Regions from separate parts of the Streptomyces sp. NPDC055239 genome, predicted to be linked through region 1. Evidence: predicted binding sites of a transcription regulator. Region 1 holds the regulator's gene; the other holds the start of a gene.
What was found. The regulator HspR, encoded in region 1, represses chaperone genes until heat shock. The targets are predictions, from matches to a motif close to TTGAGNNNNNNNNNCTCAA.
Positions count from the first base shown of each region.

Region 1 (16,006 bases):
GCGAGCGGAACGTGACGATGAAGACTCATTCGCACGGAGCTGACGAACTGTGCGAGGCAGGCTCGGCCCTGTATGCCCAGGCCCTGGTTGAGGGCCGCGTCCGCATCGAGCGGGCCGAGCCGACACCCTGCCTGATCGACCTCGGCCTGCTGCACCCTGACGCCGACGACATGCGGTGGCTACGCCCCACCGCACCCGCTGTCGCCCTCCCCCGCCTGCTCCGCACCATCGAGGACGGCATCGCACGACAGCGGCAGCGCGGGACCGAACTGGCGACGCTCTTCGAGCCGTTGATGACGCTCGCCTCCAGCTCCGCCGAACCTGCCGCCGCACCGGACACCGTGCCGTCCGCCATCACCATCCTCATGGGCCTCCCCCGGATCAACGCGGCCATAGACCAAGCGGTGGACGACTCCTCCGAGGAAGTGCTGATCGTCCAGCCCGGCGGGGCACGCCCTGCCTCGACGCTGGTCGAAACCCTGCCCCGCGAGCAGGAACTCCTCTCCCGCGGCGCTCGGCTTCGCACCCTCTACCAGCACACGACCCGGCACTCCCTGCCGGTACTCGCTCACTACGAACAGTTGGCCGGCGACGTCGAAGTGCGCACACTGGACGAAGTCACCGAGCGCCTCTTCATCTTCGACCGGACCGTGGCCTTCATCCCGGCGAGCAAAGAGCGCGACATGGCCCTGGAGCTGCGTCACAGCGCCCTCATCGACTACCTCGTGACGACCTTCGAGCGCCAATGGCACCTGGCCACGCCCATGTTCCCCCGGGCCGCCCCTCAACCGCCGGACAACGGCATCACCACCCGTCAGCGAGCCGTGGCGGGTCTGCTGATCGAAGGCCTCACCGACGCCGAGATCGCGGCCCGCCTGGGCATGAACGTCCGCACGGCTCGCGTCCACATCGCCAAGCTCGCCACCACCCTCGGCAGCAACAGCCGGGCCCAACTCGGCTACCTCATAGGGCAGTCCGGGTTCCTGAACCCGGAGATCTGAACCGCTGGGAGCCGCCTGGTAAAGGCCCTGAGTAATGCCCTCTTCCAGGGTTCGTAAGAGGCGTGTAACAGGGCTTCTTGATCTTTGGAACCTTGGGTTCCGGTGTGATCACATAACAAATGCCCGGGTAACCCCCGGAGCGCACCAGTACTTTGCACGGCCGGAACCCTCGGCCGTGCCGGGTGCGAGACGTATCCGCTTACGTCGTCCTTCCCGACCGCGTGTCACGGCCCCCTGTCACGTGTCACCGCAGGCCGGGACGGTGTGACGGAATCGCGTGGTGTCCCCGCGTCCGTCTTCGACCAACGGCCGTACGCCTTCTGGCGTGCGTCCCCCCACGGAAGTGAGCGAAAAATGCGCAAGACCCTCAAGAAGGCCGCAGTTGTCGGCGCCACCGTTCTGGCGTTCTCCGGTATCGCCGCCGGAGCGGCTCAGGCCGCGTCGGCCGCCCGGCAGGGCGACGACATCATCGGAACCGGCAGCCTTGACGACTGCACCGCCCGGGGCAAGGCCATGAAGGCCAACGGCGAGATCGTGGACTGGGCCTGCATGGTCGGCTCCAAGGACAACACCTACGAGCTGACCCCCTTCTACGCCAACTAATTCTCCGCAGCAGCGTTAGCAGCAGTAGCGGTAGCAGTAGTAGCAGTGCTTGTACGGCTCCCCCGGCGGAACGCGTCCGCCGGGGGAGCCGTCCGTTTCGCCGCACGGTCCGACGGGCCCCCGGTCTCGGATCGGCCCAGCTCGAACCAGACCCCCTTCGCATACCGCCCCGCTCTGTCGTCCGCGACGCCCCACGTGTCGGCGAGTTCCGCGACCAGGGCGAGCCCCCGACCCCAGCAGGCGGTCGCCCCGGCTGCGGGATGCGTCACGACGGGCGGGTCCGGGCTCTCGTCGAAGACGGTTACCCGTAGGCGGGTGAGGGTCAGAAGGATGCGCAGCATCGCGGATCCCTTGGTGTGCAGGTGCACGTTCGTGATGAGTTCCGAGGTGCAGAGTGTCGCCGGCATGGCCAGCGTCTCCCGGTCCAAGGTGCGGAGCACTGTGCGTACGAAGTCTCGGCAGATCTTGGGGGAGGTCGCGTCGCCTGGGGTGAACAGGCTGTAGTCATACGCCAGTTGAGCCGGGCGGTAAGCGGTGCGGGGCCGGTCTGTGGGCATGACGGTTGCTCCCGTCGGGAGGGGTGAGTGAGGCGATGCGCGCCCCTTGCCGGGCGATGGCGTTGCCCACGTGCGCCCCGGGGGGCGGTGCCCCGAGGGGGGTGCGGTGGGTGCCTTTCGGCTTGTGGGCAGGGGAGTTGAGTGAGTTCGCTTAGTGACTGGTGCGATACTTAGCGTAGGGAATCAGGGTTACCGCGTGCAACCTATTCGCCTGGATTGATGGACCCCGCAGCTCAGGCGCGGCACACTGACGCCACCCCGTGGAAAGAGGACTCACGTTGGCACTCCGCACAAGCACCACCGAGCGACAGCGGCGCCTAGGCGCAGAGTTGCGGAAGATGCGCGAGCAGGCCTGCTACTCCGTGACGGAGGGAGGCGAGTTCATCGGCATGGGGCGGGCACATCTCGGTCACGTCGAGGCCGGGCGCACGGCCATCCCCTCGGAGAAACTACGGTCTCTCTGCCACTCATACGGGTGCACACGGGAACCCCTGGTCGAAGCACTGGTCTCCATGGGCGAAGAGAGCGGCAAAGGTTGGTGGACCGAGTACCGCCAGGCCCTGAGTCAACCCGTGCTGGACCTGGCAGAGCTGGAGGCAGCTGCCGATGCTCTGTCCTCGTACGAATCACTGTTCATCCCCGGCATTCTCCAGATCGCCGAGTACACGCGCTCGATCTTCAGGTCCAGCCAGGACGAACGCTCCACGAGCGAACTTGATCGCGCGGCCCAGTTCCGGATGGAGCGGCAGAAGATCCTCACCCAGGAACGGCCCCCGACCCTGCACGCGGTGATCCACGAGGCCGCGCTGCACGTGCGATTCGGCGGCGCAGCAGTGATGCGCAAGCAGTTGCTGCACCTGATCCGCATGGCCGAACTGCCCCATGTCACCATCCAGGTGCTGCCGTTCACGGCTGAGGGCCTTTCCGCCTTCAGCACCCCGTTCCTGCTGGTCGGCTCCCACGGGGCCGCGCTGAAGACCGTCCTCGTCGAGACTCCGGCATCCTCGCTCTACGTGCACGAGAGCGAGGCGGTGGACAAGTACACGGCACGGTTCGCCCGACTCTCCGCGACAGCCCTGCCGCCTCTGGACGCGAAAGTATCCGCGTCCGCCCACGATTCACGCGACTCCCTGAGCCTGATCCAGCACCTGCTCTACAGCCTTCAGGAGATCTGACATGACCCAACTCGACTGGCAGAAGTCGTCATTCAGCGAGGACCAAGCGAACTGCCTCTACATAGCCACCGCCCCCGACGGAACGATCCACCTCCGCGAGAGCGACACCCCGGACACCACCCTGACGACCACCGCCACCCCCCTCGCCGCTCTCCTCGAATCCCTCTCCCGAGAGGCCGCCGGACCGCGGTGAAGGGCCTCGACGGCCTAGGCGTCGTCGACGCCCGCCCAGCCCCGCAGCAACGCCTCCCGCTCCGCGCCCCGGGGTGAGCCGCCCTCCCGGGCCCGGCCCCACTCCGCCATCGCCGCCAGCGTCGTGCGCAGGGTCGCCTCGCCCTCCGTCATACGGGACAGGAGCGTCAGCGACAGGTCGTACTCCGCCCGGGAGTAACCCGTCGCCGCTGCCACGTACGCCGTCAGTTCCGTCCGCTCGGCGGAGTCCGGGCGCGTGAGGCGGACCGTCATCGCCGGGGCGTCGTCCGAGCCGCCCAGGCCCACCGTCAGGGCCATGTCCACCAACGTGCCCACCTGCCGCTTCAGCGACTTCACGGGGGCGTCCTCGACCGTCAGGGCACGCACCTCGTCCCAGGGGTAGAGCGCCGACTGCCTGTCGCCGAGGGCCACGACGGCCTCCGGCGTCAACCGCACCCCCGCCGCGAGGCCCGACGGCTTCGCGCCCACGTACACATCGCCCTCGGCGATCCAGAAAAGGCCCACCATGGCCATGGCCCCCGCCCCCACTCTCTCCGGCAATCACGTCACGAACACGTAGGGGCCGGGAGGTTGTCGCCTCCCGGCCCCTACGAACACACTACTAAGAGCTACTGCTCCGACGATCTCTTCGGGCGCCACACCACCAGCGCGCTCGCCTGCTGCACGTCCTGGTACGGCACCAAGTCCCGTCGGTACGACGCGTGGACCGCCGCCTCGCGCTGCTGCATCGCCGCGGCGGCGCCCTCCACGGCGCTCGCGAGCTCGACCACCCTCGCCTGCAGCGCCGCGACCTGGTTCTCCAGCTCGATGATGCGCTTGATGCCGGCGAGGTTGATGCCCTCTTCCTGCGACAACTGCTGCACGGTGCGCAGCAGTTCGATGTCGCGGGCGGAGTAGCGTCGGCCGCGGCCCGCGGTGCGGTCCGGGGAGACCAGGCCCAGGCGGTCGTACTGGCGCAGGGTCTGCGGGTGGAGGCCGCTCAGCTGGGCGGCCACCGAGATGACGTAGACCGGCGTCTCGTCGGTCAGTTGGTAAGGATTTCGACGACGGCCGTCCATCTCATGCTCCCTTCGCGGCCTGGAACAGTTCTGCCCGCGGATCGACGTCCGCAGTCGCCTTGCGGTAGGACTCCAGGGCTTCCTTCGCCTGGTCGCTCAGTGACGTCGGGACCGAGACCTCCACCGTCACCAGCAGATCGCCCCGCGAACCGTCCTTGCGGACCGCGCCCTTGCCCCGCGCACGCATCGTACGACCGTTGGGGGTGCCCGGAGGGAGCTTCAGGGTGACCGGCGGGCCGCCCAGGGTGGGGACCTTCACCTCGCCGCCGAGGGCCGCCTCCGTGAACGTCACCGGCACCGTCACCGTCAGGTTGTCGCCCTTGCGGCCGAAGACCTTGTGGGAGTCGACGTGCACGACCACGTACAGGTCGCCCGCCGGGCCGCCCCGCTCACCGGGACCGCCCTTGCCGCGCAGGCGGATGCGCTGGCCGTCGCTGACACCCGCGGGGATACGCACCTGCATCGTGCGCGACGACTTCGCCCGGCCCGAGCCCTTGCAGACCTCGCACGGGTCCTGGGCGATGAGCCCACGTCCCTTGCAGTCCACGCAGGGGTCGGTGAGGGAGAAACCGCCGCCGCCGCCCCGCGTGACCTGGCCCGTGCCGACGCATGTCGGGCACACGCGCGGTGTGCCGTTCTTGTCGCCGGTGCCGGAACAGGCCTTGCAGGCGGCCTGCGACGACATCCGCAGCGGGACCGTGGCCCCGTCCACCGCCTCCGTGAAGCTCAGCGTGACCTCGGACTCGATGTCCTGGCCGCGCCGGGGCTGCGTACGCGTGCCCGCGCCGCCCGCGCCCGTGCCGCCCCGGTTGAACAGGCCCCCGAAGACGTCACCCAGACCGCCACCGAAGCCGCCCGCACCGCCGGCACCGCCCGCTCCACCGCCACCCGGGGCGCCGCCTCCGAAGAGGTCGCCCAGGTCGAAGTTGAAGGAGCCTCCGGTGCCGCCGCCGGGACCGGCCCGGAAGCCGCCGTTGCCGAAGAGAGCACGCGCTTCGTCGTACTCCTTGCGCTTCTTGGGGTCCCCGAGGACGTCGTTCGCCTCGGAGATCTCCTTGAAGCGCTCCTCGGCCTTCACGTTGCCCGTGTTGGCGTCCGGGTGGTTCTCGCGGGCGAGTTTCCGGTACGCCTTCTTGATCTCGGCTTCGGTGGCGTCCTTGGGGACGCCGAGGACCTTGTAGTAGTCCTTCTCGATGAAGTCCTTGGTGCTCATCCCCGACGTCCCTCCTCTCGCTTCACAACAACTCCGATACGTCAGCCCTCGTCCGGGCCGCCACCGGTCTCCTTGTCCTCCGCCGCATCGGCGGAGTCAGTGGAAGCAGCGGCCTCGGTCTCACCCTTGACCGTCTGCGCACCCGGCTGCGGCTCGGCCACGGCCACCCGCGCGGGGCGGATGGTGCGCTCCCCGATGCGGTACCCGGGCTGCAGGATCGCGACGCACGTCGTCTCGGTGACGTCGGGTGCGTACGAGTGCATCAGGGCCTCGTGGATCGTCGGGTCGAAGGGCTCGCCCTCCTTGCCGAACTGCTGGAGGCCCATCTTGGCGACGACCGTCTCGAGGGCCTCCGCCACCGACTTGAACCCGCCGACGAGCTCGCCGTGCTCACGGGCACGGCCGATGTCGTCGAGGCTCGGCAGGAGCTCGCCCAGGAGGTTCGCCGCGGCGATCTCCTTGACCGTCACCTTGTCCCGCTCCACGCGGCGGCGGTAGTTCTGATACTCCGCCTGCAGCCGCTGGAGGTCCGCCGTGCGCTCGCCGAGCGCCGTACGCACCTGGTCGAGCTGCGCGATCAGGCCCACGTCCTGAGCGGACTGACCCGTCGTACTGCTTGCTGTGTCCCCGGCCGGGGCCGCCGGGCCCTCCTCGGTGGAGGGCTCGGCGGCCAGCGACGCGGCGTCATCGGGGGTGGCGCCGGAGGGGACGTCAGGCTTCTCGGTGTGGTCACCGAAGCCCGGAGTCTCCTCGGTCATGCGGCGCCGCCCTTCGCGTCGTTCGGCTTCTCGTCGTCGACGATCTCGGCGTCGACCACGTCGTCGTCCTTGTCCTTGGACATGTTCGGGGCCTCGGCGCCCTCGGCACCCGGGGCAGCGCCCTCGGCACCGGCGGACTGAGCGTCCGCGTACATGGCCTGGCCGAGCTTCTGGGAGACGGCCGCGACCTTCTCGGTGGCCGTGCGGATCTCCGCCGTGTCCTCGCCCTTGAGCTTCTCCTTCAGCTCTTCGACGGCGGACTCGACCTCGGTCTTCACGTCACCGGGGACCTTGTCCGCGTTGTCGGTGAGGAACTTCTCCGTCTGGTAGACGAGCTGCTCGCCCTGGTTGCGGGACTCGGCGGCCTCGCGGCGCTTGTGGTCCTCGTCCGCGTACTGCTCGGCCTCCTGGCGCATGCGGTCGACCTCGTCCTTCGGCAGCGAGGAGCCGCCGGTGACGGTCATCTTCTGCTCCTTGCCGGTGCCGAGGTCCTTGGCCGTCACGTGCATGATGCCGTTGGCGTCGATGTCGAAGGCGACCTCGATCTGCGGGACACCGCGCGGGGCGGGCGGCAGACCGGTGAGCTCGAACATTCCGAGCTTCTTGTTGTACGCCGCGATCTCTCGCTCGCCCTGGTAGACCTGGATCTGGACGGACGGCTGGTTGTCCTCGGCCGTCGTGAAGATCTCGGAGCGCTTGGTCGGGATCGTGGTGTTGCGCTCGATGAGCTTGGTCATGATCCCTCCCTTGGTCTCGATACCGAGGGACAGCGGGGTGACGTCGAGGAGCAGGACGTCCTTGACCTCGCCCTTGAGGACACCGGCCTGGAGAGCGGCGCCGATGGCGACGACCTCGTCCGGGTTCACGCCCTTGTTGGCGTCCTGGCCACCGGTGAGCTCCTTGACGAGCTCCGCGACGGCGGGCATACGGGTCGAGCCACCGACGAGAACGACGTGGTCGATCTCGGAGAGCTGGATGCCCGCGTCCTTGATGACGTTGTTGAACGGGTTCTTGCACCGCTCGAGAAGGTCGGACGTGAGCTGCTGGAACTGGGCGCGCGTGAGCTTCTCGTCCAGGTGCAGCGGGCCCTCGGCGGACGCCGTGATGTAGGGCAGGTTGATCGAGGTCTCCGTGGAGGAGGACAGCTCGATCTTGGCCTTCTCGGCCGCCTCGCGCAGGCGCTGGAGCGCCATCTTGTCCTTGGCGAGGTCCACGCCGTGGCCGTTGTTGAACTGCTTGACCAGGTAGTCGACGACGCGCTGGTCCCAGTCGTCACCACCGAGGTGGTTGTCGCCGTTCGTGGCCTTCACCTCGACGACGCCGTCGCCGATCTCCAGGAGGGACACGTCGAAGGTGCCGCCACCGAGGTCGAAGACGAGGATCGTCTGGTCGTCCTTGTCGAGGCCGTACGCCAGAGCGGCGGCCGTCGGCTCGTTGACGATGCGCAGGACGTTCAGGCCCGCGATCTCGCCCGCCTCCTTCGTCGCCTGGCGCTCGGAGTCGTTGAAGTACGCCGGGACGGTGATGACCGCGTCGGCCACCTTCTCGCCCAGGTACGACTCGGCGTCGCGCTTCAGCTTCTGCAGGATGAACGCGGAGATCTGCTGGGGGTTGAACCCCTTGTCGTCGATGTCCACCTTCCAGTCAGTGCCCATGTGGCGCTTGACCGAGCGGATGGTCCTGTCGACGTTCGTGACTGCCTGGCGCTTGGCGACCTCGCCTACCAGGACCTCACCGTTCTTCGCGAAGGCGACGACGGACGGCGTGGTCCTGGCGCCCTCGGCGTTGGTGATGACGGTGGGCTCGCCGCCTTCAAGAACGCTGACGACAGAGTTAGTCGTGCCCAGGTCGATGCCGACCGCACGTGCCATTTCGGTTCCTCCAGATGTAACTCTTGAGTGGATCTGACTCAAGGATGCATGGTCGCTTCGCTGGAGTCAACAGAGCTGAGTCGGGGGGGCTCAACTCTTATCCCGGCCTTACGCGCAAGTCCGGGACCTCCGGTGCACTCCAGCCCCTCGCCTGCGGGTCCGCCGTGGCTGGTCGCGCCGTTCCCCGCGCCCCTTACGGAGCCGCGACGCGGCAAGGGTTGCCTGAGCGACGCAGATCACCGCCTCGCTGGCTACAGTGCGGCTGAGTAAGTGGGTAGTCTCAGACGGACTGCATAAGTTACCGCTTAGTAATAGTTCGCCTCGCAGGCCCGAGGAGCCCCCAAATGCAACTCGCCGCGATCATCGTGTCGCTGGTCCTAATCGCGGTCGGCGTCGCGCTGTTCGGCCGTGCCATCGTGCAGATCGTCCAGTACATGCGGCTCGGTCAGCCCGTCCCCGCCGGTACCCGCACCGATCAGCCCGTGCAGCGCACCGTCACCGTGGCCAAGGAGTTCCTCGGCCACACCCGCATGAACCGCTGGGGCGTCGTCGGCGTCGCGCACTGGTTCGTGGCGGTGGGCTTCCTCTCGCTGCTCCTGACCATCGTCAACGCCATCGGCCAGCTCTTCAAGGCCGACTGGATGCTGCCGATCATCGGCGAGTGGGCCCCGTACAACATGTTCGTCGAGTTCATCGGCACGATGACCATCGTCGGCATCGTGACGCTGATCGTCATCCGGCAGCTGAGCAACCCCGACAAGCCGGGCCGCAAGTCCCGGTTCGCGGGCTCGAAGAAGGGCCAGGCGTACTTCGTCGAGGCCGTCATCCTCATCGTCGGCGTCTGCATCTTCGCGCTGCACGCCCTTGAGGGTGCCCAGCACCACGTCGACAGCTACGAGGCGTCGTTCTTCATCTCGTACCCGTTCGTCTCGTGGTTCGGGGGCATGGATCTCTCCACGCTGCAGAACCTCACGTACTTCTTCGCCATGATCAAGATCGCGACGTCCTTCATCTGGATGATCACCGTCGCGCTCAACACCAACATGGGCGTCGCCTGGCACCGCTTCCTCGCCTTCCCGAACATCTGGTTCAAGCGCGACGCGGACGGCACCACGACGCTCGGCGAGCTCCAGCCCATGACGTCCGGCGGCAAGCCGATCGACTGGGAGGACCCGGGCGAGGACGACGTCTTCGGCGTCAGCCAGGTCGAGCAGTTCTCCTGGAAGGGCCTCCTCGACTTCAGTACGTGCACCGAGTGCGGCCGCTGCCAGTCGCAGTGCCCCGCCTGGAACACCGGCAAGCCGCTCTCCCCGAAGCTCCTGATCATGTCGCTGCGCGACCACGCGCACGCCAAGGCCCCCTACCTGCTCGCAGGCGGCGGCAAGGACATGGAGGGCAACGAGAAGGCGACGGCGGAGCAGCTGGCGGACGTGCCCGCGGCCGCTCTCGCGGAGGCCGAACGCCCCCTCATCGGCACCGCCGAGGAGAACGGCGTCATCGACCCCGACGTCCTGTGGTCCTGCACCAGCTGCGGCGCCTGCGTCGAGCAGTGCCCGGTGGACATCGAGCACATCGACCACATCGTCGACATGCGCCGCTACCAGGTGATGATCGAGAGCGCGTTCCCCTCCGAGGCCGGGACGATGCTCAAGAACCTGGAGAAGAAGGGCAACCCCTGGGGCCTGGCGAAGAAGCAGCGCCTGGAGTGGCTCAAGGAGCTCGACTTCGAGGTGCCGGTCGTCGGCAAGGACATCGAGGACCTCACCGAGGTCGAGTACCTCTACTGGGTCGGCTGCGCGGGCTCCCTGGAGGACCGTGCGAAGAAGACCACCAAGGCCTTCGCCGAGCTGCTCAACATGGCGGGCGTCAAGTTCGCGATCATGGGCGGCGACGAGAAGTGCACCGGTGACTCCGCACGCCGCCTGGGCAACGAGCCGCTGTTCCAGCAGCTCGGCCAGGAGAACGTCGCGATGCTGAACATGGCGTACGGCGAGGACGACGAGGACCCGGCGACCAAGAAGCCGAAGACGGCCAAGAAGATCGTCGCGACCTGCCCGCACTGCCTCAACACGCTCGGCAACGAGTACCCGCAGCTCGGCGGCGACTACGAGGTCATCCACCACACGCAGCTGCTCCAGCACCTCATCGACGAGGGCAAGCTCATCCCGGTGACGCCCGTCGAGGGCCTCATCACCTACCACGACCCGTGCTACCTCGGCCGGCACAACAAGATCTACACGCCCCCGCGCGAGATCATGTCCGCCGTCCCGGGCCTGCGTCAGCAGGAGATGCACCGCCACAAGGAGCGCGGCTTCTGCTGCGGTGCCGGTGGCGCGCGGATGTGGATGGAGGAGCGGATCGGCAAGCGCATCAACACGGAGCGGGTCGACGAGGCGCTCAGCCTCAACCCCGACATCGTGTCGACGGCCTGCCCGTTCTGCCTGGTGATGCTCACCGACTCCGTCAACGGCAAGAAGAACGACGGAGCGGCGAAGGAAACCCTCCAGGTCGTGGACGTCGCGCAGCTGCTGCTCGAATCCGTGAAGACGCCGGTGGACCCCGCCGGTGAGTCCGAGACCGCGGACGAGCCGGAGCCCGAGCCGGCCAAGTAGCTCTCCGGTAGCTCTCCGATAAGTCTCCGGCAGGCCTCACGCAGGCCGGGCGCAGGCACAAAGGCCGGTTCCGTCCTCAGGGCGGGACCGGCCTTTCCTGTCGTACGGAAGGGGGGCATCATGTGCTGGTTGTTGTCGGCTGGGGCGTTCGGGGCGGGTGATGGGCATGCGGAGTGCCGGAACAGATGGCATACGTGGCGTCAGACGCGGGGGCGTCGCGAGGCGCGGTGGTGTCCGGCGCGGCGGTGTCCGGCGCGGCGGTGTCCGGCGCGGCGGTGTCCTGGGTACGTCCGCCGTCGTCAGCTGCGCGCTGCTGCTCGCCGGGTGCGGGGGCGGCGACGACTCGGACAAGCCCGACGCCCGGCACCGGCCCGTCAGCATGGCGGGCAAGAGCGCGGCACAGCTGCCCATACCCCGCGGCAAGGGCAGCAAGGTCGACGACGACTTCAACGGTGACGGCGCCCCCGATCTCGTACTGGACGACCTGGTGCACGAGGGCCACGGCGACGACGCGGGCATCGGTGTCGTCTACGGGTCGAAGGGCGGACTGCGTCCCGGCGCACGGCAGTTGCTGAGCGCGCAGGCCAACGGGGCGCGCACCAAGGGCGAGTTGCCCGCGTCCTTCGAGTCGGAGGCGTCCTGCGACCTCGACAAGGACGGGTTCACCGATCTGCTCATCTCCACCGACCCGCCCTACGACGGCCTCGGCCAGCCGCCCGTGCCGCTGCAGATCCTCTTCGGCTCGCCCCAGGGCCTCAAGGGCAAGGCCGTGAAGGTGAAGGTGCCCGCGCAGGCCCGCTTCGGCAACGACTGGGCCGACCAGCCGGTGTGCGGGGACTTCGACGGGGACGGTGCGAACGACCTCGTCCTGCACGCGAGCGGCGCCCGGCTCACGTTCCTGCGCGGCCCGTTCAAGCGGACCGGCGCCCCGCGCGCCGCGGGCAAGCCCCTTGCCGCGCCCGGCAACGACCTCGTCACCGGCAAGGCCACGGACGTGGACCGCGACGGCTACGACGACCTGGTCGTCCGCAAGGCCGCGGGCGCGTCCGGCGCAGCGGCCGGCGCCCTCGTCCTTGGCGGCCCGAAGGGCCCCGCCGAAACCGGCGTCCTCTTCCCCTCCGGTACGGACATCGCGTTCGGGCGCTTCGGCAGGGGCAAGGGCATGGACGCGGCCGTCGCGGGCCCGAACGGGGTCGCCCTGCGCTACGACGTGCCCGGCACGCAGCGCGGCACCATGGAGTCGAAGAACGTGGCCGTGGACACCGGCGACTTCGACGGCGACGGCCTGAGCGATCTTGTCCTGAGCGGCGGCAGCAGCGGGAACGGGGGCAGCACCGGCGAGGTGCGGGTCTTCAGGGGACGTACGACGGCGCTCGACGGGAACGCGTCGGCGCTCGTGGTTCCCTCCGCCAAGGGCACCACGCAGGTACTCGCCATCGCGGACTTCAACGGGGACAAGCGGGACGATCTGGTCCTTCGGACGTATCGCGGGGACGGCGAGGACACGGTGGGGGTGTACCCGGGAGTGAAGCCCGACCTGGTCGCGCGCAAGCCTCAACTGACCTTCTCCACAGCGGAGTTCCTGGCGCTGGGGGACGGGGCGTAAGGGCGGGGGAGTCAGGGCGGGGCGTCAGGGATCGGCTCGGGGCGGCATCGGGGCGGCGTCGGGGCAGGCGGCATCGGGGCAGGCGGCATCGGCGCGGGGCAAAGCACCCCGAACGCGCACAACACCACCAACTCCCGCCCCACATACAACCCTTACCCCCCTTCATGGGTCTCCCTGTCGCCAAAACAGGACGTGACGCCAGGGCCAACACCCGGCGAACCGGCGAACCTCCTGCCCGGCACCCCATCGACTGCGGATGTCCGCCAGACATCCCCGCACGCAGCAGGAGACCCAAGGAATGCCGAAGCACAAGCGCACTTCCCCGCTCCCCCGATCCAGACGTGGCCGCCTCGCGGCGGCCACGGCGACCGCCGCCGCGCTCACAGGCGGACTCCTCACCCTCACCGGCGGTACGGCGACCGCGGCAGAGCCCATCGCCGCCGTCCAGCCGGACGACGCCGACTTCAACGGCGACGGCAAGGCCGACATCGCCACCTCCGCCCCGCACGCCAACGTCGGCGGCAAGGACAAGGCGGGCCAGGTCGTCGTCACGTACGGCGGCACCACGCAGCGCCACACCACCTACAGCCAGAACAGCGCGGGCGTCCCGGGCACCGCCGAGAAGAACGACTACTTCGGCGCCGACACCGCGTACGGAGACTTCGACAGCGACGGCTACGACGACCTCGCCGTCGGCGCCCCCGGCGAGGACGTCGGCAGCGACGTGGACGGCGGCACGGTCCAGGTCCTGTGGGGCTCCCCCAGCGGCCTCTCCGGCGGCTCCACGGTCAAGGACCCGCGCCCCACCAAGCACGACCACTTCGGCGGCCCCCTCCAGGCCGGTGACTTCGACGGCGACGGCAAGGCCGACCTCGCCGTCGGCGCGTCGGGCGCCGCCACCATCGACATCTTCGACAGCGGCATCAGGCGCAGCGGCTCCACCGGCGGCCGCTACACCGTGCTCCCGCCCATCTACGGCGGCGAGGACGCGGGCCCCTTCAACCTGCACTCCGGGGACGTGAACGGCGACGGCAAGGACGACCTGCTCGTCAACGGCTTCTCCACCGCCGACGACTACAACGCCAACCTGTGGCTGCCAGGCAGCGCGAACGGCGTCACCACGCGCGGCGTCCAGCGGCTGCCCGCCGGTCACATCACCGACGTGGGCGACACGGACGGCGACGGTTACGGCGACGTCATCATCGGCCTCACCTGGGACGAGGGCATCGACGGCGCCAACAAGGGCGGCACGGTCTACGTCGTCAAGGGCAACGCGAACGGCCCGTACGGCGAGAGCCAGGCCATCACCCAGGACACGGCGGGCATCCCGGGCAGCGGCGAGAAGGGCGACTCCTTCGGCAACGAGCTCGACCTCGGCGACGTCAACGGCGACGGGCACCTCGACCTGGTCGTGGGCACCCCCGGCGAGAACCTGGACGGAGTCACCGACGCGGGCTCGCTCACCGTCATCTACGGCGCGTCGGACGGCTCAGGCCTCTCCGCCAAGGGCGCCGTCCTGTACAGCCAGAACTCGCCCGGCGTCCCCAACGCCAACGAGAAGAACGACTACTTCGGGTCCGACGTCCACATCGACGACCTGAACGGCGACGGCCGGGGCGACGTCACCGTCGGCGCGTCCGGCGAGAACGGCTCCAACGGCGCGTTCTACGTCCTCGGCGCCCGCACCGACGGCACCCTCGCGGGCACCTCCGGCGTCTACACGTCCACGGTCGGCATCTCGGGCACGGGCACACCGCGCCTCGGCACCAACTTCGCCGACTAGCCCAACCGTTCTCCTCTCTCCTCAGCTCAACCTCTCGACTGCCGGGCCCGCGTACTCCCCCCGTCGCGGGCCCGGCTCTCCCTCTCGGAGCTTTCCGTGCGCATACGCACCTCCATCCTGGCCACGTCCCTGACGACGAGCGGCCTGCTCGCCATCCCCGGCGGAACGGCCGCGGCCGCGCCGTCCGGCTCCAAGGGCGGCGAGGTCAGCGTCGTCTACGGCACCTCGTCAGGTCCGAGCGCCACCCGTCGTACGACCCTGACGCAGAGCAGCTCGGGCGTGCCTGGCGCCTCCGAGTACGGCGACAACTTCGGGGCGGCGGTGGCCGTGGGCGACCTCGACGGAGACGGAAACGCGGAGCTGGCGACCGGCGCGCCCGGCGAGAGCATCGGCTCCGAGCCCGACGTCATCCTTGGCGCGGGCACGGTCACCTTGCTGCGCGGCTCCGCGTCGGGCCTGAGGACCACCGGCGCGATCACCCTCACTCAGGACAGCCCGGGTGTCCCCGGCGCGTCGGGGTCCATGGACGGCTTCGGCGCGACGCTGCTCGCCTCGGACATCGGCGCCGACGGCCGCCTGGACCTCACGGCGACGGCCGCCCAGGAGAACGACGACGCGGGCGCCGTCTGACACCTCCCCGGAGCCGCGGACTCGCTCTACTCCACCACGGCGTCCACCAGCTTCGGCCCGAGCAAGCTGGGCCTCTCCACGAAGTACTCGGCCTTCGGCTCGGACCTCGCGGGCTGAGGGCTCAGGGCTGACGGCTCAGGGCTCAGGGCTGAGGGCTCAGGGCCGATCAAGGGCAACCCTTCCCCAACCTCGGTTGTCACACAGGTGAACCAGTCGCGAAGTGAACGCGAAGTGAAGCTGAGCGAGTCGCCCCCTGCACTAACTCCCCGTATCCACATTTGAGTTGGAGCCTCCCGTGCCCCTGCGCGCAAGAACAAGAACCCGTTCCCTCGCCGTCACCGTCGCCGCCACCGCGACCGCCCTGGCCGCCACCGGCCTCACCCTCCCCTTCGCGGCCTCCGCGAGCGCCTCCCCCGCCGCCCCGCCCGCCGCCGCTCCCCTCACCGCCGACTTCAACGGCGACGGCTACGACGACCTCTTCGTCGGCGTGCCAAGTGCCACCGTCGGCGGCAAGGCCAAGGCCGGGGCCGTGAGCGTCGTGTTCGGCGCAGAGGGCGGGCCGGGGCCGCACAGCGTGCGGCGCATCACGCAGGCCACCGTCGAGGTGCCCGGCACCCCGGAGGCCGGTGACCGGTTCGGGGGCTCCGTCGTGGCCGCGCACGTGGACGACGACAAGTACGCGGACCTCGTGATCGGCGCTCCCGGCGAGGACATCGACGGCAAGACCGACGCCGGTTCCGTCACCGTCCTCTACGGCACCGGCGACGGCTTCGCCACGGCCAACACCGCCGCCCGCGGGGCCAAGGCGAAGGACGCGTACGGAAACGCCCTGGTCGCCGCCGACTTCACCGGCGACACCGACGTCGATCTCGCGATCGGCGGCAAGGACCAGATCGTCGCCAACTTCAACCCGCTCACCGCAGACA
Region 1 covers NZ_JBSGRD010000010.1:122,205-138,210, reverse strand. Annotated here, with positions in the region: gene ACWFRJ_RS28915 (LuxR C-terminal-related transcriptional regulator) at 18-1,001, shown strand; gene ACWFRJ_RS28910 (hypothetical protein) at 1,356-1,604, shown strand; gene ACWFRJ_RS28905 (ATP-binding protein) at 1,601-2,161, opposite strand; gene ACWFRJ_RS28900 (helix-turn-helix domain-containing protein) at 2,440-3,336, shown strand; gene ACWFRJ_RS28895 (DUF397 domain-containing protein) at 3,338-3,529, shown strand; gene ACWFRJ_RS28890 (hypothetical protein) at 3,544-4,062, opposite strand; gene ACWFRJ_RS28885 (heat shock protein transcriptional repressor HspR) at 4,158-4,607, opposite strand; gene dnaJ (molecular chaperone DnaJ) at 4,609-5,820, opposite strand; gene grpE (nucleotide exchange factor GrpE) at 5,862-6,578, opposite strand; gene dnaK (molecular chaperone DnaK) at 6,575-8,449, opposite strand; gene ACWFRJ_RS28865 ((Fe-S)-binding protein) at 8,794-11,061, shown strand; gene ACWFRJ_RS28860 (FG-GAP repeat domain-containing protein) at 11,228-12,667, shown strand; gene ACWFRJ_RS28855 (FG-GAP-like repeat-containing protein) at 12,966-14,450, shown strand; gene ACWFRJ_RS28850 (FG-GAP repeat protein) at 14,547-15,080, shown strand; gene ACWFRJ_RS28845 (FG-GAP-like repeat-containing protein) at 15,376-16,006, shown strand, end outside.

Region 2 (16,006 bases), on a different contig from region 1:
AGGCGGAGAGCAACTGCAGAAGGTCGGACAGCTCTGCCACTCGCGGGTCTGAGGCTGAGAGGCCCTGCCAGCCGTTCCGGGCAACGACATCGCAGGCCAGCACCAGCTCGTCACGGGTCCACTTGGGACTACGTGACACCCCGATCCGGAAACCCTCACGCTTCAGCCAGTCGACGGCATGGCCCACGCCGCCGCTCAGTTCCCGCCAGGTGAGCGCCCTGCCCTGGGAGTGCTTGTGCGCTACTCCTGCCACGGCCTTGGAGTCGTACTCCCTGCCCTCGTGCAGGATGAGGAACTTCCGGGCTGGCTTGAACTCGTACAGCTCCAGGAACCTCTCGGCTCCCAGATCGTCGTACTCCTGCATGGTCTTCAGGATGTCTTCGCGCGAGATGGCCCCTTTTCCCATGCGTGGAGACTACGGGGCAGGTACGACAGGGCACTTGCCCTCCCAACGGCTCGCGACCGTCAGCCAACCAGTCCAGCGCGAACGGACGAGCTGCGGCTCCGCCTGTACGTTCGACCGCCCCGCCTTGCTGAATCTTTACCTTTGCAGTGTGACGGTCGAAGGCGTAACACACGGTGACGGTATTTAACTCGCACTGCCAAGCGCATCCACCTACGCCTATACACGGAGCGTGATCGGTGCAGGCCCCCTCGCTGCGCCACAAAGCCCACCCACCCACCCGGCCGCCCGGCCGGGTAACCGCAGGTCACGGGCTTGCGTGTATGACATTTCCTTCGGAAATCGCGAACGTCGAGACGCAAGACGACGGTCGCGTACGGTGATGAACGTCGCCCGAACGGGCGAGATCCAGCGGGGTGCCGACTTGAGGCGGCACCCCGCTGATCCCCTACAGCGGTCGGCGCTCCCTACCAAAAGAAGCCGACCGCACTCCCAGAGGAGGTACCAATGAGCATTGCACAGCCCAATCCGCCTACCGGGCCGGTGGCCCTAAGTCCGACGCGCATCTACGCGACTGGTGGCGTCGCGCTCGTGACCAGCCTTGCGGCACCCGAGGAGCCGCAGTGGCTTCGCCCCGTCGCCGCAGTCAGCATCTACGCCCTCGGTGCAGTGAAGGTCGTCCTGCGTAAGTAGCTGCCAGCCATTGGCAGTCGGGAGCCGCTCCGCCCCCTGAGGGCACAACAGCTTCAGGCGGGTTCAACGGCAACCAACGCCAGCAAACGCCGTTTTGCCTGCTCAGCGGCTTAGCTTGACAGTCTCCGCAGAGAATGCCCGAAGGGGCAGCACCCCCGCACAGGGTGCTGCCCCTTCGTGGTGATCCGGAGCCGACGCCGCACGGCCAGCTTCGAGGCAAGCCCCGGGCCCCAGAACGGGGAGCAGGAGCCGCAGGTCGGGCGACCGTCAGGCCCCGGAGAGCGAGCTCAGGTACGCGCCCGTCTTCTTCGGGTCGTAGAAGAAGTTCTCGAAGTCCGTCGGGTCGTTGAAGCCGTTCGCGAAACGATCCGCCACCGGCTGCAGTTGGCCCGCCGCGCCGATCAGGTTCAGGATGTGCTCCGGCGGCGGCGACAGCATCGCGTTCGTCCACTTCGTGGTGTGCTGGGCCGTCTCCCAGTAGCCGTCGAACGTGGACTGCATCCACTCCTCGTCGAACGGCTTGTCGCCGTGCGAGACGATGGAGGAGAGGTACGACGCCGCGCACTTCGACGCCGAGTTGGAGCCCTGACCCGTGATCGGGTCGTTGGCGACCACCACGTCCGCGACGCCGAGGACGAGACCGCCGCTCGGCAGCCGCCCGATCGGCTTGCGGACCGTCGGCGCATAGCGGCCGGACAGCGTGCCGCCCGCATCCGTCAGTTCGACCTTGGTCGCCCGCGCGTACTCCCACGGCGTGAACTTCTCCATGAGCTCCAGCGTCAGCGCCAGGTGCTCGGAGGGGTCCTTGACCCCCTGGAAGACGTCGAGGGGGCCGCCGGGCAGGCCCTCCCAGAAGAGGATGTCCGCGCGCCCGGACGTCGTCAGCGTCGGCATGACGAAGAGCTCGCCCACGCCCGGCACCAGGTTGCACCGCACCGCATCGAACTCGGGGTGCTCGGGCCGCACGCCCATCCCGTGGACGTAGGAGACGGCGAGGGCGCGCTGCGGCGTGTCGTAAGGAGAGCGCGAGGCGTCCCGCTCGAACATCGAGACGAGCTCGCCCTTGCCCGCGGCGACGAGCACCAGGTCGTACGTGCGCGAGAAGTAGTCGAGGTCCGAGACCGCCGCACCGTGGATGACCAGCTGGCCGCCCCGCTGCGCGAACGTCTCCATCCAGCCCGCCATCTTCACGCGCTGGTCGACGGACTGGGCGAACCCGTCCAGCTTGCCGACCCAGTCGATCACGCGGGAGGAGTCGGGCCCTGCCACCGAGACGCCTGCGCCCTCGATCTTCGGGGCCTGCGACTCCCAGAAGTTCAGCTGGAGGTCGCGCTCGTGCTGCAGCGCGGTGTGGAACATGCACTGCGTGGACATGACACGGCCGGACCTGACCTCGTCCGCCGTGCGGTTGGACATCAGGGTGACCTCGTACCCCTGTGACTGGAGTCCGAGAGCGATCTGGAGCCCGGCCTGACCAGCTCCGACGACGAGTATCTTCCGCATGCGGCTACTTCTCCTACGTACTGGTAAAACCAGAAAGAGCTATTCGGGGGTTGTTTCGAGGGCGTGGCCGACCAGCGAGAGCAGAGCCTCGATCGCCGAGATCCGCTGCCTCGCGTCCATGATCAGCACCGGTATGTGCGCGGGGACCGTCAGTGCGTCGCGGACGTCCGCGGGCTCGAACTCCTCGGTGCCGTCGAAGTGGTTGACGGCCACGATGTACGGCAGACCACAGCTCTCGAAGTAGTCGAGCGCGGGGAAGCAGTCGGCGAGCCTGCGGGTGTCGGCGAGGACGACGGCGCCGATCGCGCCGCGCACCAGGTCGTCCCACATGAACCAGAAGCGCTGCTGCCCCGGCGTACCGAAGAGGTAGAGCACGAGGTCGTCGTCGAGCGTGATCCGGCCGAAGTCCATGGCGACCGTGGTCGTGGTCTTGTCCGGGGTCGACGTGAGGTCGTCCGTACCCTCGCTCGCCTGCGTCATCATCGCCTCCGTCTGGAGGGGCGTGATCTCGGAGACCGAGGTGACCAGGGTCGTCTTGCCGACGCCGAAACCGCCCGCCACCACGATCTTCGTCGCGATCGGGGCCCGGGTGCGGTCCGTCTGCCAGGCTTGCAGGTTCTCGTCCGGGTCGGGGCCCGGGTGGCGGAGGTCAGAGACGGCGGAGTCCACTCAGCACCCTTTCCAGCAGCGCGCGGTCCGGCTGTCCCGGGCCGTGGCCCGTCCCGTACACGCGGATCTTTCCCTGGTCTGCGAGGTCGCTGAGCAGCACGCGGACCACGCCGAGCGGCATCTTCAAAAGCGCGGCGATCTCCGCGACCGTACGCATACGGCGGCAGATCTCGACGATGGCCCGCATCTCCGGCATGACGCGGGCGATGGCGTCGCCCTGCGGCAGTTCGCGGCGCTCCTCGGGAGCCTCGAGCGCGGCCACGAACGTCTCGACGAGCAGGACGTGACCGAATCGGGTGCGCCCGCCGGTGAGCGAGTACGGGCGTACTCGGGCGGGTTTGCGATCGCCGCCCCGCTGGGGGAGCTTGCCGGGCTTACTGCTCATCGGACGCTCTCCATCGACTGGCGCAGTTCACTGCGGAGTTCGGGGGTGAGGACATGCCCGGCGCGGCCCACGAAGAGGGCCATGTGGTACGCGACGACGCTCATGTCGCAGTCCGGGGTGGCGTGCACACCGAGCAGCGAACCGTCGCTGATCGACATCACGAAGAGGCTGCCCTCCTCCATGGCGACGACCGTCTGCTTGACCGGCCCCGAGTCCATCAGCTTGGAGGCGCCGATGCAGAGGGAACCGACACCGGACACGATGGTGGCGAGGTCCGCGCTGGAGCCTTTGGGGCCCGAACTGTTGTCGACCGCCTGCTCGTTGTTGCGTGCGGGGTCGGAGGAGAGCAGGAGCAGTCCGTCGGAGGAGACCACGGCTACCGAGAGCAGCCCCGGCACGTCCTCGACGAGGTTGGTGAGCAGCCAGTGCAGGTTGCGTGCTTCGCTGCTCAGGCCGAACCCGGCGGTTCTCGCACCGCCGGTGGAAGTACTGCTTCCGGTGGATGAACCGGGTGAGCGCATGGGCGCAGTCAACTACTTGCCTCCTCGACTGTGTCCCCCATGGTTTCTTCGGTCCCTTTGCTCTCTTTGGTCTCGTTGGTGGTGTTGGACTCGTTGGTCTCGTTGGTCTCGTCGTTGCGGTCGTTCAGTTCGGCCTCTACGTCGCGACGGCCGCTTATCGCTCCCTGGTGGAAGCCCCCCAGGCGCTTGCGCAGCGCTTCGGCGTCCACGGAGCCGCTGCGCGCCTTGGGCACGGTGGGCTCGGGTGCGGTGATCTTGGGCGTGCGCTTGGGGAGCCCCTTGTCGGTGACGCGCTCCCACTTGGGGGCGGGAGCGTCGTCCTCGGGGGCCTCCGGGACCGGCGGAAGGACGAGCTCCATGGTCGTCTCGGGCGAAGCCTCGGGCTCGGGCTCAACCTGGACCTCGGGCTCGGGCTCAACCTCGGGCTCCGCTTCACGCACCGCCTGCTCCGCCGCCGCGATCAGCGGATCCGCGTCGGGGGCGGTCGCCACAGCCCCCGCCGTACGCCCCGGCAGCACATTGGAGTTCGCCTCGGCCTCGGAGCCGGGCAGATGCAGCGCGGGCGCAGCCCCGGCGACCGGAACACCCACCGGAGGCGTACCCACCGCGGGTGCCGCGGCGAGGATCGACTTCGGCAGGACCACGACGGCCGCGATGCCACCCTGCTTCTGCTCGCGCAGCCGGACGCGCGCACCGTGCCGCGCGGCGAGCCGGGCCACGACATAGAGGCCGAGCCCGAGCCCGTCCCCGCTCTCCTGGTCGTACGCGTCGTCCGGACGGAACTGAGCCAGGCGGGTGTTGAGCTCGTCCATGCGGTCCGGCGTGACCCCTATGCCCTCGTCCTGCACGGAGAGCATGACCTCGCCGCTCTCCAGGAGCCAGCCGGAGACCTCGACGGAGGCGTCCGGCGGCGAGAACGAGGTCGCGTTCTCCAGGAGCTCGGCGACCAGGTGGCTGATGTCGTCCGCGGCGAAGCCGGCGACGTGCGCGTGCGGCGGCAGCGTGGCGATACGCACCCGCTCGTACCGCTCGATCTCACTGACGGCGGCGCGTACGACGTCGACGAGCGGGACCGGGCCCGGGTGCTGGTGGCCGTGCTCGGCCCCGGCGAGGACCAGGAGGTTCTCGCTGTGGCGGCGCATGACCGTGGCGAAGTGGTCGAGCTTGAAGAGCGTGGCGAGGCGTTCGGGGTCCTGCTCGCGGTCCTCGAGGTTCTCGATGACCGCGAGCTGCCGCTCGACCAGGCCCAGGGTGCGCAGGGCCAGGTTGACGAACGTGCCGTGGATGGACTGCCGCACCCGCTCCAAGTGGGCGGCGGCCTCGGCCAGTTCGGCGCGCAGCTTCTCGCGCTCGTCGGCCATGGACGTGCGCTGGCCGATGAGGTGCTTGCGGTCCGCTTCGAGCGTGGTCAGGCGCTCGGTGAGGGCCGCCGCGTGCTCGTGCAGCGCGTTGACGGACCGTACGACCTGGGCGAACTCGTCGTCGCGGCCCGTGAAGCGGATCGGCTCCTGGGGCGCGGGCTCGGTGGCGAGGCGGGCCGAGCCGATGCGCAGGACGGCGAGGGGGCGGGTCAGGCTGCGGGCCATGCCCATGGAGACGCCGACCGCCACGAGCAGCGTGACGCCGATGAGCGCGACGCGGATCTCCAGTGCCGTCACGTCGTCGTCGCGCAGCTTGGCGAGGTCCTTGGTCCGCTGCACCGTGAGCGCGGACTCGGCGCCGCGCATCATCTCGATGCGGGCGGAGAGCGCGGTGTCCAGCTTCTTGCGGTCGTAGCCCTGCTCGGCGGTGGAGAGCGTGGGCTGGTCGGTGAGGCGGGAGAGGTACTGCTCCGCCGTCGTCACCTCGCTGCCCGTGACCGTCGAGTCGTACGTGCCGCGGGCACCGTCCGTGGCCGCGTCCCGGAAGTCGGCGATGGCCGCCTGTTCGCGCACGTGGGCCTGCTGGGCGGCGGCGCTGAGGCCGTCGCGGCGCTTGTTGTAGGCGGAGGTCGCGTCGTCGACCACCGTGGTGGGCAGGCCGGTGACGGGGTCGACGGCGGTGTTCGTCTCCGTGGAGCGCGGGACGGCGAGGGTGGCGAGGAGCAGGCCGCGGGCGCTTGCCGCCTGCTCGACGGCGTGGTCGAGGTCGGCGAGCGCGTAGGCGCCGGAGCCCGCGCGGGGTGGGGTCTTCTCAGCGAGTTCGCGGGTGACGCCATGCAGTTCGGTGATGGCCTTCGAGTACGCCGTGTGGGCTTCCAGAGCAGTGCTCTTGCCCGTGAGCGCCGCTCTGCGGACGGCGCCGATGTTGTCGAGTTCGCTGCGCAGGGACAGTGAGCCGCCGATCGTCCGCAGCTCGGCGACCTGACGGTCGACACGGGCGCTGCGGCTCTCGGAGAGCCCCTTGCCCTGCGGGCGGCCCGACGCGATGAACGAGGTGACCTCGTCGCGCTCGTCGGCCAGCGAGTGACCGAGGGACACGGCGTCCTGGGTGCGCTCGGCGAGGGTCACCAGGTTCTGCGCGTCGCTCAGTTGTCCGGAGGCGGCGACGATGGCGGGCGCTCCGGCGCCGGCGATCGCGGCGGCCACGACGGCGACGGCGACGATCAGCCGATTGCGTACGCGCTTGGTGGGCTTGGAGTTGACGGACTTCACCGGCTGTACGGGCTTCGCGGGCTGCTGCACGGACTGCGGCAGTGGCTTGGAAGCCTTCGCGGGGTCTGCGTCGACGGGCTCGGGGCGGCCTGCGCCGACGGGCTCGGGGCCTGCACCGACGGGCTGCGCGACAGGCTTCTCCGTCTCCGCGGAGTCCTGTCCGGCTACGTGCCCTGCCGCCGCGTTCTCAGCCGCGTCGCTCTCTCCCGCCGCATGCTCGGGCGAACGCTCCGTAGGGGTGGTCGCGCCCGGCGTGGCCCCTTCAGGAGCCGTCTGCTTGCCCTTGCGCCCAGGCCGCATCTTCTGCACCGGTGCTCGCATTCTTGTTCTTCGTCTGCCCATGAGCCCGGGTGACGATCCGTCAACACACGCGCCCCCCGGTACGGCTCCAGACCCTTCCAGTGCCGATGGGTGGCAGTCGTGCATCACATGCCTGGCCACCCGAAGGAGTGAACATCGGCGGGGAGTTGGCGAGCAAGTCCCGACGTGGACCGAAAGTACCGGCCACGGCGGGCCGGTTGGACGCCGACCGCAGGCTTTGGCAGGATGCGCCGCCACACGCCGACGGAAGTGATTATTCCGACCGAAATCCGGCGTCTGACCTGCTGGTCCGGGCCGATCCCCGCCTGTCTTCGACCGCCGGGTGACCTTGTGAAGGCCTCGTGCAGACTGACGGAATGCGTATCGAACTCGCCACCGAGCCCGGAGACCCCGCACGCCCCAACGAGGACTATGCCGCGGTCATGCTTCCCGCATCCGGACAGGGTGGATCGCTCGTCCTTCTCGACGGAGTGACTCCGCCTGCCGGAGATGACGGCTGTCTGCATTCCGTCCCTTGGTTCACGGCGCGACTCGGAGGCGCACTGGGGGAACTGTCCGTTTCGCGACGGGATATGACGCTCACTGAGGTCCTCGCGGCGGCGATCGTGCGCACCGCGGACGCCCATTGTCAAACCTGTGACCTTTCTCACTCACGTACACCTCAGGCGACCGTGGTTCTGGTGCGTTGGGACGACGAACGGGTCGAGCACCTCGTCCTGTCCGACTCCGCGCTCCTGCTCGCGGGCCCGGACGGCTCGGTCACGCCGGTGCTCGACGAGCGCCTCTCGGTACTGCCGCCGAGGGTCCGCGAGATGCGCGACGCCGTCCGCGCGCTGCCCCGCGGCTCCGCCGAACGCGAGGTCGCGGGCCGCGCGTACGGCGCCGCGGTCGAGGCCCTGCGGAACGCGGAGGGCGGTTTCTTCACGGCGGCGGCGGACCCGTCGGCGGCGGCACGCGCGATCACCGGCACGTCGCCCCGCGCGGAGGTGTCCGCGGTGGCGGCCCTGACGGACGGGGTCGGCCGCTGGGTCGAGACGTTCCGCGCGGGCGACTGGACGGAATGCTTCGAGCTGCTGCAGAAGGACGGGCCGCAGCGCCTGGTGGACCGGGTGCGGGAGTTGGAGCGCGCGGACGCCGATCGCGCGGCGTTCCCCCGAGGCAAGCGGCATGACGACGCGGCGGTCGTTTACGCGGAGTGGTGACCCGGGGTCCGCCCCGGCGAGAGCCCGGGTCTCGTCCGCGGGTACTTCGTGACTGGTCGCGCCCACGCGGCGAAGCCGCACATGTCAGAGCCTCGCGCCCTTTCGGGCGCTCAGGACTCCGCGGACTCGTTCAGCTGACGCAACAAGCGCGCAAGCTCCGCCACCTCCGCCCGGTCCCACCCGGAGAGCTGCCGCACGTACCGCTCCCTGCGCCCCGCCCGGACCTCGCGGAACCGCGTCCCGCCCTCCTCGGTGAGGTGGACGAGCCAGGCCCGGCCGTCGGCGGGGTCGGGCTCGCGGGCGACGAGGCCCAGTTCCTCCAGGGCCCGCAGCTGCCGGCTCATCGTCGCCTTGCCGACGCCGATGTACGCGGCGAGGTGCGTGGCCCGCTGCGGGCCCGAGTCGTCGAGGCAGACCAGGAGTCCGTACGCGGCGGGTTCCAGGTCGGGGTGGACCTGGCGCGCCATCTCGCCGGACGAGGCACGTGCCCGGCGCAGGAGCAGGGTCAGTTCCCGCTCCAGGGAGAGGAACTCGCGGTCGACCAGCCTCTCCACGCCCTGCCTGCCCATGCCGGCCCCACCATCGTTCACGTCGACTCGTCCGTCGTTCTCGCCCTCGTGCACTTCAGCACCCATGGCACGCTTTCTTTCCGGATCATGAGAATTTTCCATCGCCGCAGCTCGACCAGTATTTCGTAACGCCCTGTGGAACCACGCCGAGGACGCCGCCGCAGGAGTAGACCAACGGCAGGCACAAGAACCCCTTCCCAGCCACGGGTCTACGTGCGTAGCGTCGTACGTGACATGTTCACACCACGAACCTGTCGACAGGTCCCCCCACGAGCTCCATCGAGCTCAATCGAGGCCTAACGGAGGCACGCACATGCCCGTGCACAGACCCGGAACGCCCCGCCGCTCTCGTTGGTCAGCGGCCGGAATCCTGCTCTCAGTCCTCTCCGCCCTCTCCCTCCTCCTCACCCTGCCGGGCGCCGCACAGGCCGCCGGCGGTGACGACGTACCGGCCCGCGGCACGGCCCGCATGGGCCAGGGCGTCATCGAGCACGACGGGCAGGGCAGTCTCCCGCCCGGTCGCGACGCCGCACAGACCGAAGGCGTCGACGTCAGCAGCCACCAGGGCAACGTCGCCTGGGCGACGCTCTGGAACAGCGGCGTGAAGTGGTCCTATGTGAAGGCCACCGAAGGCACGTACTACAAGAACCCCTACTTCGCCCAGCAGTACAACGGTTCGTACAACGCGGGCATGATCCGCGGCTCCTACCACTTCGCGACGCCCGACACGACGAGCGGCGCCACCCAGGCCAACTACTTCGTGGACAACGGCGGCGGCTGGTCGCGGGACGGCAAGACGCTGCCTGGCGCGCTCGACATCGAGTGGAACCCGTACGGGGCGGCCTGCTTCGGCAAGTCCCAGTCCGCGATGGTCACCTGGATCCGTGACTTCCTGAACCAGTACAAGGCGCGCACCGGACGTGACGCCGTGATCTACACGGCCACCAGCTGGTGGAAGGACTGCACCGGCAACTACGGAGGCTTCGCAGCCAACAACCCGCTCTGGATCGCCCGTTACAACACTTCTCCGGGCGAGCTGCCCGCCGGGTGGGGCTTCCAGACGATGTGGCAGTACACCTCCACGGGCCCGACGGTCGGCGACCACAACAAGTTCAACGGCGCCCTGGACCGGGTGCAGGCACTCGCCAACGGCTGAGCCCCCCTGTGCGTGGGAGGGCCCGGAACCCCTTACAGGGTCCCGGGCCCTCACTCACCGGCCACCTCCGTCACGCAGCGGCCGGAACCCTCACCTCGGCCTCGGTCAGGGCCAGGTCGAGCACCTGGCGGACATCCGTCACCGGGTGCACGTCCAGCTTCTGCAGGATCTCGGCCGGTACGTCGTCCAGGTCGGCCTCGTTCCGCTTCGGGATGATCACCGTGGTGATCCCGGCGCGGTGCGCGGCGAGCAGCTTCTGCTTGACGCCGCCGATCGGCAGGACGCGCCCGGTCAGCGAGACCTCACCGGTCATGGCCACATCCGTACGGACGAGACGGCCGCTGAGCAGCGACGCGAGTGCGGTCGTCATGGTGACGCCCGCGCTCGGCCCGTCCTTGGGGACCGCGCCCGCCGGGAAGTGGATGTGCACGCCGCGTTCCTTCAGGTCGGCGACGGGCAGCTCCAGTTCGGCGCCGCGCGAGCGCAGGAAGGAGAGCGCGATCTGCGCGGACTCCTTCATCACGTCGCCGAGCTGACCGGTCAGGGTCAGTCCCGCGGCGCCGGTCTCCGGATCGGCGAGCGACGCCTCCACGAAGAGGACGTCACCTCCCGCGCCGGTGACCGCGAGCCCGGTCGCCACGCCCGGCACCGCCGTGCGCCGCTCGGCCGGGTCCTGCGCCGACTCGGGCACGTGGTGCGGGCGCCCGATGAGACCGCGCAGGTTGTCCTCGCCGACGGTGAACGGCAACTCCTGCTCGCCCAGTTCGTGCTTGGCCGCGACCTTGCGGAGCAGCCGCGCCACGGACCGCTCCAGGTTCCTTACGCCCGCTTCCCGGGTGTACTCCCCCGCGAGCTTGCGCAGCGCGCTCTCGTCCAGGGTCACCTCGTCCGTCTTCAGGCCCGCCCGCTCCAACTGGCGCGGGAGCAGGTGGTCGCGGGCGATGACGACCTTCTCGTCCTCGGTGTACCCGTCGAGGCGCACCAGCTCCATACGGTCGAGCAGCGCCTCGGGGATGGCCTCGATGACGTTCGCCGTGGCCAGGAACACCACGTCGCTCAGGTCGAGCTCGACCTCCAGGTAGTGGTCGCGGAAGGTGTGGTTCTGCGCCGGGTCGAGGACTTCGAGCAGGGCCGCCGCCGGGTCGCCGCGGAAGTCGGAGCCCACCTTGTCGATCTCGTCGAGGAGCACGACCGGGTTCATGGACCCGGCCTCCTTGATGGCCCGCACGATGCGTCCGGGCAGCGCGCCGACGTACGTACGACGGTGTCCGCGGATCTCCGCCTCGTCGCGTACGCCGCCGAGGGCGACCCGCACGAACTTGCGGCCCATGGCGTGCGCGACGGATTCACCGAGCGAGGTCTTGCCGACGCCGGGCGGACCGACGAGGGCGAGCACGGCGCCGCCACGACGGCCGCCCACGACCCCGAGTCCGCGGTCGGCACGCCGCTTGCGCACCGCGAGGTACTCGGTGATGCGCTCCTTCACGTCCTCGAGGCCCGCGTGCTCGGCGTCGAGGACGTTCTGGGCGCCCTTGATGTCGTACTCGTCCTCGGTCCGTTCGTTCCAGGGGAGTTCGAGGACGGTGTCGAGCCAGGTCCTGATCCAGGAGCCCTCGGGCGACTGGTCGCTTGAGCGCTCCAGCTTGTCGACTTCCTTGAGGGCGGCCTCGCGGACGTTCTCGGGGAGGTCGGCTGCCTCGACGCGCGTGCGGTAGTCGTCGGACTCCTCGCCGTCCTGCTCGCCGTTGATCTCGCGCAGTTCCTTGCGCACGGCGTCGAGCTGGCGCCGCAGCAGGAACTCGCGCTGCTGCTTGTCGACGCCTTCCTGTACGTCCTTGGCGATGGACTCGGCGACGTCCTGCTCGGCGAGGTGCTCGCGCAGCTGCTCGGTGGCGAGCTTGAGGCGGGCGGCCGGGTCGTCGGTCTCCAGGAGCTCGATCTTCTGCTGGGTGGAGAGGAAAGGTGAGTAGCCGGAATTGTCGGCGAGGGCGGAGACGTCCTCGATCTGCGTGACGCGGTCGACGACCTGCCAGGCGCCCCGCTTCTTCAGCCAGCTGGTGGCGAGGGCCTTGTACTCCTTGACCAGCTCGGCGACGGCGCCGGGCAGGGGATCGGGAACGGTCTCTTCGACCTTGATCCCCTCCACCCAGAGCGCGGCACCCGGCCCGGTCGTCCCTGCGCCGATCCGCACACGGGAACGGCCGCGGATGAGGGCGCCGGGGTCGCCGTCGGAGAGACGCCCGACCTGCTCGACGGTGCCGAGGACGCCGGTCGCGGCGTACGTCCCGTCGATGCGCGGAACAAGAAGGACCTGCGGCTTGCTGCTGCCAGTGGAGCGGGCCGCCGCCTGGGCGGCCTCGACGGCGGCGCGTACGTCGGCGTCGGACAGGTCGAACGGAACCACCATGCCGGGCAGGACAACCTCGTCGTCGAGCGGCAGCACGGGCAGCGTAAGTGGTGTGGACGCCTTGGACTCAGAAGTCATGATCTCCCCTTCGGCATTCAAGTTGAGCTATGTGGACTCAATGCTCGTGAGTCCTTGAATGTTCCCCAGGGGGTGTTCGCTGTGAGCGATCAGTTGTGAGCGGTCGGCTGTGGGCGGTCAGCTGTGAGCGGTCAGCTTCAAGCGCGCGGACGGCGCCGCAGCAGCGGCCACGTGGCGACACCGAGCGAGAGCGCGAGCAGGTGGCCCCAGTTCGTCATCGGGTCCGTGAACGCGATCAGGTCGTCGAGCAGCATGCCGCCGAACACGGCGAGCACGAGCCACCGCAGCCACGGCCTGAAAAGGCCCGCCAGCGCGCCGACGCTCGCCGCGACGCCGAAGCTGATGCCGTAGTCGAGCCGGTGCAGGGAACTGTCGGGCAGATGGCCCGCGAGGACCGAGAGACCGACCGGGACCTCGGTCGCGAGCGTGGCCACCATGTGGCCGAGCAGGAAGACGCCCGCCGTGCGCAGCGCGCCGATGCGGCGCTCCAGGGCCGTGAGGACCAGCAGGAAGCCGATCGCGTACGGCGACGTGATGCCGCCCGCGATCCACAGCGCGCTGGCCACCAGGACGAGGAACGGCTCCTGCGTCAGGTGCGCGACGTCCGTGCTGGAGTGCCGGTGCAGGGTCGAGATGAGGGACGGGTCCGCGTGCTGCGTCAGGAGTGACGTCGCGGCGAGGATCGCGGCGTAGCCGAACGTGAAGGGCGTGCCCGTGGGGGTCGGAAGCAGGCGCCAGGGGCGCAGGCGGCTCTGGCTCAGGCGTCTCAGGCGGGTCTGGCTCGGGCGTCTCAGGCCCAGGTGTCTCAGACGGCCCGGAGGGACAGCGTCGTTCGCCGCCCGAGGCCCAGGGGCAGCCGTCTCGACCGCCACGGGCCCGCGCTCCCGCTGGCACGGGATGCCGTCAAGGCCGGGCGGGGCGGTCTCCTCGGGTGCCGCGGGGGCAGCCGGCACACTGCGGTTCACGGTGAGGCGCTCCTTTTGTTCCGTTCCACCCTTGGCCGCTTTTCCGGGCGCTGTCTATGATCCGGGCCACGTGTAGCGCGAATCACATCAACCTCACAGGTCACAGATGCGTCCGCATCGGGCCGCGCCGCGTTCCGAGTCTCCCCACGAAGCCGGGCCCGCACTCATACGCTGGCGGGCATGCTCACCGACACCACCGCCCCCGTCGTCATCGACCGGCGCGAGGGGCCGTACGGCGAAGTCGTGCTGCGGCGTCACGGTGCGCTTCTGCAGATCATCGCCAACGGCTGTTTCCTCATGGACACCTCGGACGGCCGCTCGGAGCGGCTGCTCGTCGACGTGGCGCACGACGCCCTCGACGGCCGCCCGGAGCCCCGCCTCCTGATCGGCGGCCTCGGTGTCGGCTTCTCCCTCGCCCACGCCGCGGCCGACCGGCGCTGGGGCCGTATCACCGTGGTGGAGCGCGAGCGGGCCGTCATCGACTGGCACCGCTCGGGAGCGGATGCCCCGCTGGCCGAGCTCTCCGGCGCCGCGCTCGCCGATCCGCGTACGGAGATCCTGCACACAGACCTCGTGGGCCATCTGTCCGGTGCCGACTCCTGCGACAGCACCCGGAAAACGTACGACGCCCTCTGTCTGGACATCGACAACGGACCGGGCTGGACGGTCACGGAGGACAACAACTCCCTCTACTCTCCCGCCGGTCTGGCGGCCTGTCAGGCTCGCCTCAACCCCGGCGGAGTGCTCGCCGTGTGGTCCGCCCAGCCCTCGTCCGCTTTCGACGACGCTCTACGGAATGCCGGGTTCCAGGCGGTACGGACGGAAGAGATCCCCGTTGCCCGAGGCGTACCCGACGTGGTTCATCTCGGCGTAAGGGCTGCGTAGCCGAGGTGCCTTCGCGACCCGTACTCTGCTGACCGAACACAAGCGATCAGTGTCAGGGGCGGGCGATGGAGCAGACACACACCTCCCACAACGGTGCGACGGCGGCGATGCCAGGCGCCCAGCGCCGGGTTCTGGTGGTCGAGGACGACCCGACGATCGTCGACGCCATCGCTGCCCGGCTACGCGCCGAGGGTTTCGTTGTGCAAACGGCGGTGGACGGTCCTTCGGCGGTCGACACCGCACAGGCTTGGCAGCCCGATCTGCTGATCCTGGACATCATGCTGCCGGGCTTCGACGGGCTCGAAGTGTGCCGGCGGGTACAGGCCCAGCGGCCGGTTCCGGTCCTCATGCTGACGGCGCGCGACGACGAGACGGACATGCTGGTCGGGCTCGGCGTCGGCGCCGACGACTACATGACCAAGCCGTTCTCCATGCGGGAGCTGGCGGCCCGCGTGCACGTGCTGCTGCGCAGGGTCGAGCGGGCGGCGCTCGCCGCGACCACGCCGCGCAGCGGGATCCTGCGGCTCGGCGAGCTGGAGATCGACCACGCCCAGCGGCGGGTCAGGGTCCGCAGCGAGGACGTACATCTGACGCCGACGGAGTTCGACCTGCTCGTCTGCCTGGCCAATACGCCGCGTGCGGTGCTCTCGCGCGAGCAGCTGCTCGCCGAGGTGTGGGACTGGGCGGACGCGTCGGGCACCCGTACCGTCGACAGCCACATCAAGGCACTGCGCCGGAAGATCGGCGCCGAGCGGATCCGTACGGTGCACGGCGTGGGATACGCCCTGGAGACCCCGACCCCGTGAGGCGGGCCATTCGATGAGTGGACCCTTTGGCGGCCTGCGGCCGTTCTCCATCAAGACCAAGCTCGGCACCCTCGTGGTCGTCTCGGTCTTCATCACCACAGGTCTGCTGATGGTGGCGATGAAGACGGAGACGGAGCTGCGCTTCATCACCGTCTTCTCGGTGATCGCCACGCTGCTGATCACGCAGTTCGTGGCCCACAGCCTCACGGCGCCCCTGGACGAGATGAACTCCGTGGCGCGCGCCGTCTCGCACGGCGACTACACGCGCCGTGTGCGCGGCGCCGACCGCCGGGACGAGCTGGGCGACGTGGCCACCACGATCAACCGCATGGCGGACGATCTGGAGGCCCAGGACCAGCAGCGCAAGGAACTGGTCGCCAACGTCTCGCACGAGCTGCGCACCCCCATCGCGGGCCTGCGCGCCGTCCTGGAGAACGTCGTCGACGGAGTCTCCGCCGCCGACCCGGAGACCATGCGTACGGCCCTGAAGCAGACGGAGCGCCTGGGGCGGCTCGTGGAGACACTGCTTGACCTCTCCCGCCTGGACAACGGCGTCGTACCGCTGCGGGCCCGCCGCTTCGAGGTGTGGCCCTATCTGTCGGGCGTCCTGAAGGAGGCCAACATGGTGGCCTCGGCCCGCGCGGGCATCGCGTCGGGCTCCGGCAGCCATACGCGTACGGACGTGCATCTGCACCTGGACGTCACGCCGCCCGAGCTGACCGCGCACGCGGACGCCGAGCGGCTGCACCAGGTCGTGGCCAACCTCATCGACAACGCGGTCAAGCACAGCCCGCCGCACGGCCGCGTCAC
Region 2 covers NZ_JBSGRD010000005.1:142,291-158,296, forward strand. Annotated here, with positions in the region: gene ACWFRJ_RS18865 (HNH endonuclease) at 1-406, opposite strand, end outside; gene ACWFRJ_RS18870 (hypothetical protein) at 911-1,096, shown strand; gene ACWFRJ_RS18875 (styrene monooxygenase/indole monooxygenase family protein) at 1,364-2,599, opposite strand; gene ACWFRJ_RS18880 (GTP-binding protein) at 2,639-3,268, opposite strand; gene ACWFRJ_RS18885 (DUF742 domain-containing protein) at 3,249-3,653, opposite strand; gene ACWFRJ_RS18890 (roadblock/LC7 domain-containing protein) at 3,650-4,186, opposite strand; gene ACWFRJ_RS18895 (nitrate- and nitrite sensing domain-containing protein) at 4,183-7,128, opposite strand; gene ACWFRJ_RS18900 (protein phosphatase 2C domain-containing protein) at 7,485-8,330, shown strand; gene ACWFRJ_RS18905 (MarR family winged helix-turn-helix transcriptional regulator) at 8,441-8,965, opposite strand; gene ACWFRJ_RS18910 (lysozyme) at 9,213-10,055, shown strand; gene lon (endopeptidase La) at 10,126-12,540, opposite strand; gene ACWFRJ_RS18920 (rhomboid-like protein) at 12,678-13,505, opposite strand; gene ACWFRJ_RS18925 (spermidine synthase) at 13,686-14,390, shown strand; gene ACWFRJ_RS18930 (response regulator transcription factor) at 14,456-15,196, shown strand; gene ACWFRJ_RS18935 (HAMP domain-containing sensor histidine kinase) at 15,210-16,006, shown strand, end outside.
Region 2: lon (endopeptidase La) is a predicted target of HspR. The motif match lies at 12,563-12,581, and genes of this name have one in related genera.